Regions from separate parts of the Candidatus Symbiopectobacterium sp. genome, predicted to be linked through region 2. Evidence: predicted binding sites of a transcription regulator. Region 2 holds the regulator's gene; the other holds the start of a gene.

Evidence for each region. Region 2 encodes CRP, which controls carbon source genes, mostly activating them, when cyclic AMP is high. Its sites were predicted from a motif close to ATGTGANNNNNNTCACAT; they were not measured.
Region 1: a site for CRP is predicted at 2,674-2,691, ahead of QZ506_RS06590 (iron-containing alcohol dehydrogenase). Genes of this name have one in related genera too.

Annotation. Positions count from the first base shown of each region.
Region 1 is NZ_JAHWCO010000222.1:12,847-17,703, reverse strand. Features, by position in the region: partial or broken gene QZ506_RS06600 (sodium:solute symporter family protein) at 1-592, opposite strand, end outside; partial or broken gene QZ506_RS06595 (dihydrodipicolinate synthase family protein) at 660-1,457, opposite strand; gene QZ506_RS06590 (iron-containing alcohol dehydrogenase) at 1,508-2,605, opposite strand; gene QZ506_RS06585 (four-carbon acid sugar kinase family protein) at 2,920-4,173, shown strand; gene QZ506_RS06580 (D-threonate 4-phosphate dehydrogenase) at 4,170-4,857, shown strand, end outside.
Region 2 is NZ_JAHWCO010000358.1:271-5,127, reverse strand. Features, by position in the region: partial or broken gene QZ506_RS10555 (phosphoribulokinase) at 15-883, shown strand; gene QZ506_RS10550 (OsmC family protein) at 834-1,238, opposite strand; gene crp (cAMP-activated global transcriptional regulator CRP) at 1,555-2,187, shown strand; gene QZ506_RS10540 (aspartate aminotransferase family protein) at 2,254-3,477, opposite strand; gene QZ506_RS10535 (aminodeoxychorismate synthase component II) at 3,601-4,176, opposite strand; gene QZ506_RS21570 (lytic polysaccharide monooxygenase) at 4,298-4,636, opposite strand; gene QZ506_RS10530 (hypothetical protein) at 4,678-4,857, opposite strand, start outside.

The sequences.
Region 1 (4,857 bases), on a different contig from region 2:
TTTCAGGGCCACGTACAGGATGATCATCACACCGATGTACTTCACGCCGCTGTGGATCAGGGTGACATACGCCACGCCTTTCAACCCACCGAAGTAGAAGTAGAAAGTACTGACGATCGCCGTGATCAAGGCTGCCACTGGCAGAGATATTTTCAATGCGGTGGAGATAGCCGCCGCACCGCTGACGTAGTTACCAACGTTTACCAGCAGCAGGGCATAGATCATGATGATCGAAATGATGTTTTTGGTGTAAGTACCGTACTTCTCGGCGATCGCACCGGAAATGGTGACTTTACCGGTGTTGTAGATCTTCTTCACCAGGATCATGTCGAACAGCAGGAAGCCGATAGCGGACCAGGAAGCGGCGATGCCACTTTCAAATGCGGACTGCGCCGTACCAACCGTGGATTTTGCGCCGATAAACTCGGTTATCAGCAAAATACAGACGATAAACGCAGGCAGCGCGCGAGCCTTCCATAAATTCGGAGCTGGATTTACTGCGTAATTTCAGCGTCAGCCAAGAAGTGAACGCGATATAGAACACTATCATCCTTATGATGATGAGGGTATCTGTCAGATCAAAATGGTTCATATCTTTCGACCTATCGTTGTCGTTGTTGTCGCAGGGTGGTTGTTATCAAACAGGGTAATAAACGTTGTTATGCAAATGCGCTGACGATACGACGGATAGCCGCTTCATCCTGTTCGGAGAACTGGATGGGGTAACGACTTACGCCAACGTCATGGCCCATTAACGTCAGTGCCTTCTTCACCGCAGCAGGTGAGAACGCAATGGCGTACAGCGTTTTTCTCAGCTCGCTAACCTGTTCCTGTGCCTGACGTGAACCGTCGATATCACCGGCGTGGAAACGGTGCCAGATTTGGATGATCGGTTCCGGCGCCACGTTAGCCAGCCCGGAAATACACGCGGATCAGCCTTCGACGAAGCCCTGATGAATCAATGAGTCCGGCCCGTTGAGCACGTCAAAGTTTGGGATATCTTTAGCGGCTTGCAGGAAGCCATTCAGGCTTTCATAGCTGCCTGCACTGTCCTTGATGCCGATGATGTTGGGATGATCGGCGAGAATGCGCACGGTTTCCGGCGTAAGCGTATTACCGGTACGTGCAGGAATGTTGTATAGGAACACCGGAACCGTTAACGCATCCGCCACCGCACAGTAGTGGGCGATCAGTTCTTCTTGTTTCAGCGGAATAAAATAGGGAGTAATAACCGAAACAGCATCGACACCTAGCGCGGCGATACGCTTGCCGAGCTTGATGGTTTCACGCGTAGAGATTTCACCTATATGGCCTACCACCGGCACCTTACCTGCCACTTCATCCACGCAGGTTTCGGTCACCGCGACTTTTTCATCGGTGTGTAGTACGAAGAATTCACCCTGACCGTCAAAGGGCGTGACGATTGCGGTCAACACGCCGGTAATACGTTTGCTCATTGTTTTTCCTCGTTACTGCGTAATCAAAAAAAGAACACCAAGTCTGTGAATCAGAACAGCGTCAGATAAATATCGCGCACGTCGTCCGCCTTCACCGTGGTGGGCATGTTTTTCATAACACGCTGAACCTGCAAAGCCCCTTCTACCAGATCGGGCAAATGCGTTTTTTCGATACCTAATTGTTGCAGTGAGCTGGGCAGCGCTAGGCGATGTACCAGATCGGTGAAATAGGTGACCAGCGCGTGAGATTTCTCTGCGACGGAGAGCGACAGGTTGGCGTCGGGCAGCAGGTCATAGACCTGTGCGAATTTTTCTTCCGCCGCTGGGCGCACAAAGCGCATGCAAGGTGCCCGCAAAATGGCATTCGCCACGCCGTGGGGAATGTGATACTTGCCGCAGAGCGGGTAAGACATGGCGTGCACCAGATATGTGCCCGCGTGGGCAATCGCGGCACAGCCGTAGTAGGAAGCCCACAGCATGTTCAGTCGCGCTTCCAGATTCTCGGGTTCACGGATGGACAGTTCGATATTGGCAAACAGCTTTTTCAAACCGATCAGTGCGTAGTTATCGCCCACTGGGTTGGAGATGGTCGCGGTGAAGCATTCGATCATGTGGCGCAGTGCATCGATACCGGTGGAAGCCGCAATGTGGGACGGCATGCTGGTGGTCAGTTCCGGCACCAGGGCGACATAGTCCGGCGGCATTAACGGTGTGATGATACCCACCTTGGTGGCTTTCTCTGGGATCGCCAGAATGGCGTTTGGCGCGGCTTCGGAGCCAGTGCCCGCTGTCTTCGGGATCAATAAGGAAGCGGTGCGGTGCGTCGGTTTTTCACCAGACAGCAAGGTGTCAAGAGAGACTGCGTCATCGCCGACACACAGCAGGGACAGCAGCTTGGCCACGTCCAATACTCTGCCGCCGCCTACGCCAATCACTAGCTCAGTGCGCGCATTGTGCAACGCTTCCAGAATATGAGCGACATCGTGCTGACTCGGCTCCGGCGGCACATTATCAATCAGGGTGATGGCTGGCACGTACGCTTTGACCTTGTTAAGCAGGGCCTGTACGCCGAACTGCTGCACGATATTGTGATCAGTCACTAATAGAACGTGCTGGCGTGAGGTTAGCCGGTAGCGGATATCGTTAATGGCCTAGCTGCCGCTGATGATAGTGCTATTGATGTTCATGGCGCTCCTTTACAGTGTTCACGCAGTGAAAGTGATTTTTATCAATCAATACGTGCTTAAAGATCTTGTAATGACGTAATTACGTCATTTTGTGGCGTAATTTATAGGCTATATTGCTTTTAAATAATTTTATGTTGATCATGTATAATCAAATGTGTTTCAATGTAATCATTATCAGGTAATCGACACACCATCGTCGTTATGCCGTTATCGATAAATAAGGGGTGGGTATGCCACAGCGGCAAGATGTCGGCCTGGAATTTACAGCTCACTAGGTGTTGGTCGTCGCGGATGATTTCACCGGCGCTAACGATGCCGGGGTTGGACTGGCGCTTCAGCAGGCACAGGTCAATGTGATTCTGGAGTTGGATGCATTGACGACGGGAACCTTACATGAGGTGACGGTTATCAATACCGACAGCCGGCCGCAGGATGCACAAGACGCTGCGCTGCACGTGGTGTACGCCGTAACCCGCTGGCGCGAAGCGGGCGGCAGTGGACGGGTATTCAAGAAGATTGACTCTACGCTGCGTGGCAACCTTGGCGCAGAGATCGCGGCGGCCTTGACGGCCAGCGGCGTTGAAATGGCGTTGATTGCCCCCGCTGTTCCTGCGCTTGGGCGCATCACGCGTGAGGGGAAAGTGTGGGTCAATGGGACATTGCTGACCGAAACCGAATTTGCCAGCGATCCGAAAACGCCGGTACGCAGTGCAGAGATTGCCGAACGTATCGCTGAGCAAAGTGCATTGACCACGGCCACATTAAGTGTGAGTGAAAATAATCATTTTGCTCTCGCCGCGAAGCTGCTGCATTTGCGCGAGGCCGGTATCAAAGGCGTGATTATTGACGCTGAGACGCCACAGACTTTGGCTCTGATCGTAGCGGCTGCGCATACGCTGCCGGTTAAACCGCTGTTGGTTGGTGCAGCTGGCCTCAGTGATGCGCTGGCTCAGGCCCTGCGTTTCACGCCGCCACCACGCCCCGCGTTGCTGGCGGTGGTGGGTTCGATGAGGGAAATGACGCAAAAACAGATCGCTGCGGTGAGCGCACTGTCGCAGGTGACGCTGCTTGATGTGGATATTCGTCCTTTGCTTACGCCAGCGGGAACTTCATTGGCGCAAGACACCGCGCGCGCCGCTGTAGCCGCGCTGCTGGCGGGCAGACATTGTCTGATTCGTACCTGCCGTGATGAGCAACAGCGCCACGAAATTGCGCAGCTATGCCAACAGCACGGCCTCAGTCGCCGGCAATTGTGCGAACGGATCAGTGATTTTCTGGGAGAAATGGCCCGTTGCACGGTGACGTTGTGCCGTCCGGCAGGGCTCTATCTCTCCGGTGGCGACGTGGCGATTGCCGTGGCAGCTGCGCTCGGTGCTACCTGGTTTCATATCAAAGGACAGCTTGCGTCCTGTGTACCTTGGGGACGCTTCATCGACAGCATCGTCGGCGATATCCCTGTCATGACTAAAGCAGGCGGCTTCGGTGATGAAGCCACCTTGCATCACGTTTTACGCTTTATTGAGGAGTGAGTAAAATTATTGCAATAACCATGGGTGACCCGGCGGGTATCGGTCCAGAGGTTATTATTAAATCTCTGGCAGAAGGGGAATTGTCTGGCGCATCTGCCGTGGTAGTGGGTTGCGTACAAACGCTGCGTCGTATCCTCGCGCTGAACATTGTGCCGCAGGTTGAGCTGAATGTGATTGATGAACCGGCTCAGGTGCGCTTTTCCCCCTGCATTATTAATATCATTGATGAGCCGCTGGCCGACCCACAAACGCTCATCCCGTGCGTGGTGCAGGTCCAGGCAGGGGATCTGGCCTACCGCTGCATTAAAAAGGTCACAGCTTTGGCGATGGCAGGGGAGGTTCAGGCGATTGCGACGGCGCCGTTGAACAAGGAAGCAATGCACTCTGCGGGTCACATCTACCCTGGGCATACCGAACTGCTGGCGAAGCTGACCAACAGCCGGGATTACGCCATGGTGCTGTATACCGAAAAACTAAAAGTCATTCATGTGACAACGCACATTGCATTGCGCAAATTCCTGGATACCCTAAACCGCGACCGTGTAGAAACCGTAACCGGTATGGCGGATACCTTCCTGAAACGTGTGGGCTATACCAAACAGCGTATCGCTGTCGCTGGGGTTAACCCGCATGCAGGCGAGAACTGCTTGTTCGGCGATGAAGAAATCACCATTGTCAGCCCTT
Region 2 (4,857 bases):
CGGAGTGCAACCGCATGTCGCAACAACACCCGATCATTGCCGTTACCGGCTCCAGTGGAGCAGGCACCACCACGACCAGCCTCGCGTTCAGGAAGATCTTCCAGCAGTTGCAGATAAAAGCCGCTTCACTGGAAGGCGATAGCTTTCACCGTTATACCCGGCCAGAAATGGACATGGCGATTCGCAAAGCGAAAGATTTGGGCCGCCATATCAGCTATTTCGGCCCAGAGGCCAACGATTTCAGCCTTCTTGAACAGGCGTTTATCGAATATGGCCGCAACGGTACCGGAAAAACACGCAAATACCTGCGCACTTACGATGAGGCGATCCCTTACAATAAAGTGCCCGGCACCTTTACGCCGTGGGATCCGATGCAGCATCCTACCGATATGCTGTTTTATGAGGGTCTGCACGGCGCGGTGGTCACCGACCAGTACGATGTTGCCCAGCACGTTGACCTACTGGTCGGCGTGGTCCCCATCGTCAATCTGGAATGGACTCAAAAGCTGGTTCGCGATACCAATGAACGCGGTCACTCACGTGAAGCCGTGATGGATTCGGTGGTGCGTTCCATAGAGGATTACATCACCTATATCACGCCGCAGTTTTCTCGCACCCATATCAACTTCCAGCGCGTACCGATGATCGATACCTCAAACCCCTTTGCAGCCAAGGCGATCCCTTCGTTGGACGAGAGCTTTGTGGTGATCCATTTCCAGGGCGTCGAGCATATTGACTATCCCTACCTACTGGCCATGCTGCAAGGCTCGTTTATTTCACACATCAATACGCTGGTGGTGCCGGGGGGAAAATGGGACTCGCCATGGAACTGATCATGGCACCTTTGGTAAAACGGCTGGCAGAAGGGCGTAGCGCGTGCTGAGATAAAACACACAGCCCGCCAGAAAACTATGCGACAGCGATACCGCCCGTTCAACCACTTTATCCGTCAACCCCACGCCCGTGACGACAAAATGCAGGTTGATATGGGTAAACAGACGCGGCACTTCTTCACGACGCGTGGAGGATAATTTGACCTCACACCCGGTAATCGTATTGCGACCCTTTTGCAAAATGGACACCACATCAATGGCGCTACAGCCTCCTGCCGCCATCAACACCATCTCCATATGACTGGGAGCTTTATCACCAGCATTGCCATCCATTAGGATCTGATGCCAGGATGACGACTCACCGAGAAAGGTCAGATCTTCGACCCATTTTACGCGCGCTTGCATCCACAATTCCTCAAATTTATTTGAAAATTACTCACTGTTATATATAAAAACCGCCGATAACTAGAGCTTAATCATGCTGAAGCGAGACAACACGAGACAGGCTCGTCAAGCTGTGTTACAAACAGGAATAGAATCCGTTCCTTCAGTTTTATACTGACGGTAAGAACGTGTCGTGACGTCGCCATACAGAGGCCAGTATATTCCCTGACGTCAGTCCGCCAACACGGAATTTTTACTACTAGCACGTTAATACGCCGTACAGGGAACTCTGAACCCTGTAATTTGCGCAGTGAATTACAACAGAGGATAACAGCGAATGGTTCTCGGCAAACCGCAGACAGACCCGACTCTTGAATGGTTCCTTTCTCATTGTCATATTCACAAGTATCCATCAAAGAGCACTCTGATTCACCAAGGTGAAAAGGCAGAAACGCTTTACTACATCGTGAAAGGCTCAGTGGCTGTGCTGATCAAGGATGAAGAAGGCAAGGAAATGATCCTCTCCTACCTCAACCAGGGGGATTTTATAGGGGAACTGGGCCTGTTCGAAGAGGGCCAGGAACGCAGTGCATGGGTACGGGCAAAAACTGCCTGTGAAGTCGCTGAAATATCCTATAAAAAATTCCGTCAGTTGATCCAGGTCAACCCGGATATTCTGATGCGTCTTTCCTCACAGATGGCGCGTCGCCTCCAGGTGACGTCTCAGAAAGTGGGCAACCTGGCCTTCCTGGATGTCACGGGCCGCATTGCGCAGACGCTGTTGAACCTGGCGAAGCAACCCGATGCCATGACGCACCCAGATGGGATGCAAATCAAGATCACGCGTCAGGAAATTGGTCAGATTGTTGGCTGTTCTCGCGAAACGGTAGGCCGTATTCTGAAAATGCTGGAAGATCAGAATCTGATCTCGGCACACGGCAAAACCATCGTGGTGTACGGCACACGCTGATATCACCAGCGCCGTTTAGACAAAAGCACGTTGCGCACCGCGCAGTGTGCTTTTTGACCCGGCGAGCTACGCCGCTTTTACTACCGCTTCCACCGCCCGCGCGAACCGCGCCATGCCCTGCTCGATATCTTCCAGATCAATCACCAGCGACGGCACAAAACGCATCACGTTAGGTCCCGCGACCAGCACCATCACGCCTTGCTCTGCGGCAGCGGCAAGGAACTTGCCCGCCTGACCGTGCCATTTTGGCTTCAGTTCTGCACCAATCAGCAGGCCCATACCGCGAATCTGCTCAAAAATACCGTGCTCTTCATTAATTGCCTGAAGAATCGAAACGAAACGCTCGTGGCGCGCTTGTACACCGGAAAGCACCTGCGGAGTGTTGATGGTGTCCAATGCTGCTTCAGCCACCGCACAAGCCAGCGGATTACCGCCGTAAGTAGTGCCGTGTACACCGACGGTCATCACAGAGGCGACTTCTTCAGTGGTCAGCATGGCGCTGATGGGAAAACCGCCGCCCAACGCTTTCGCCGTAGTGAGAATATCCGGCGTCACGCCATAGTGCATGTAGGTAAACAACTTGCCAGAACGCCCCATGCCGCTTTGCACTTCATCAAACACCAGCAGAGCGTGATGCTGATCGCACAGCTCACGCACGCCTTTGAGGAATTCCGGCGTGGCCGGTGTAATTCCACCCTCGCCCTGAATCGGCTCCAGCACCACGGCGCAGGTGTGGTCATCCATCACCGCTTTTACTGCGGCCAGATCGTTGAACGGCACGTGCACGATATCGGCCGGTTTTGGTCCGAAGCCATCGGCGTATTTCGCCTGCCCACCTACAGAAACAGTGAACAACGTACGGCCGTGAAACGCATTGTAGAACGCAATGATTTTGGTTTTATACGGGCTGTGGCGTTTAATCGCATAGTGACGAGCCAGCTTGAAAGCCGCTTCGTTAGCTTCCGCACCAGAGTTAACAAAGAACACGCGCTCGGCAAAGGTGGCGTCGATCAGTTTGCTGGCCAGACGCAACGCTGGCTCATTGGTGAAGATATTGCTGGTGTGCCACAGCGTTTCACCCTGCTGCTTTAACGCCGCCACCAGCGCCGGGTGGCAATGACCCAATGCCGTTACCGCAATCCCACCGGCAAAGTCGATATACTCGCGCCCCTGCTGATCCCATACGCGGCTACCTTTGCCTTTAACCGGCACAAATTGCGCCGGTGCGTATACGGGTAGAATCACTTTGTCATGCGTCGCCCGCGTTACCGCCTTTGAATCTGTTGTCATTTGCTTCCGTTCACAACGCTTAAAGTGAAAATATAATCATCAAATATGCATAAAAATCAATACACAAGGTTATAAAATAGCGCGTTATGACAGTCCGTTTTATCGCAACCGATGCTGATAACCTCAGGTATTAAGGAAGTTCTGCAACAATTGATGCCCCTGCTCACTCAGAATACTCTCAGGATGAAACTGCACCCCTTCTAACGGCAAGGTACGGTGGCGTATTCCCATGATTTCATCACGCTCACCTTCACGCTCTGTCCAGGCCGTGACGTCAAACTCGACGGGCAAAGAAGCGGGATCGATCACCAGAGAGTGGTAGCGCGTCACTGTTAATGGCAGCGTCAACCCGCTAAAAACGCCGCTCCCGGTGTGCTGTATTACGGAGGTTTTTCCATGCATCACCTGGCGCGCCCGCACCACGCGCGCACCAAATGCCTGCCCCATCGCCTGATGGCCGAGACACACACCCAGAATGGGCAGTTTGCCTGCAAAATGGCGAATCGCTGCCAGAGAAATACCCGCGTCATCCGGTGTGCAAGGACCAGGGGAGAACACCAGATGCGTAGGGGCCAGCGCTTCAATGTCCGCCAACATCAGGGCGTCGTTGCGTTTAACCAACACCTCTGCGCCCAGCTCACAAAAGTACTGGTAGAGGTTGTAGGTGAAGGAGTCGTAGTTGTCGATAAGTAGTAGCATGGGGCAAGCTTACGCGAAAAAGAGATGCTGTAGGCTACTGTGCTTGTAGGTGCTTAGGCAATGAATAAGTTTTTATTATTATTTTTCAAAGTGTTATATAAAAAACAAAAAAACGGACACATCAGTGTCCGGTTTGCAAGTGTAGTGTGAAATGCGATGTTCTAAACCATCGGCCTGACATAACTCCAAAGGACAAAGGCAACTCCTGGCGCCCAGCAGCTATTGGATGTATGAGCGCTCCGGCAGCGATAAACCCCCCCCCGTTGCGCGAAACATAAACGCCCACAGGATAAAACACGCTGTTCGGAGACCACGGCGCCGGATTTTCCGTCTCGCCGCCGCCACCGACGAAGTTAACGTCGAAGGCAGAATAAAAACCAGCCCCCGTGTCTAACACCATCCATACCGAGAGAATAATATGATGGCCCGTTCTATCTGTCGGCAATTTGATGGTTTGCATCGGCAGGGTATTCAGAGGCGGAGTCCGATTTATAACGCTCTTCAACATCTGCGCGTGTCGATCTCCGCGTGGAATCCCAGCCATTTCGGGTAATGAAATAGCGATATTTTCATGGTCGTGTATTCAATATGTTGATTGCATTGTGAAATGTCCGGTTTTGGATGTGGAATACAGTGGTGCTTTGTTGAATAATAGGGAATAATGCTGTTATGACACGCCTG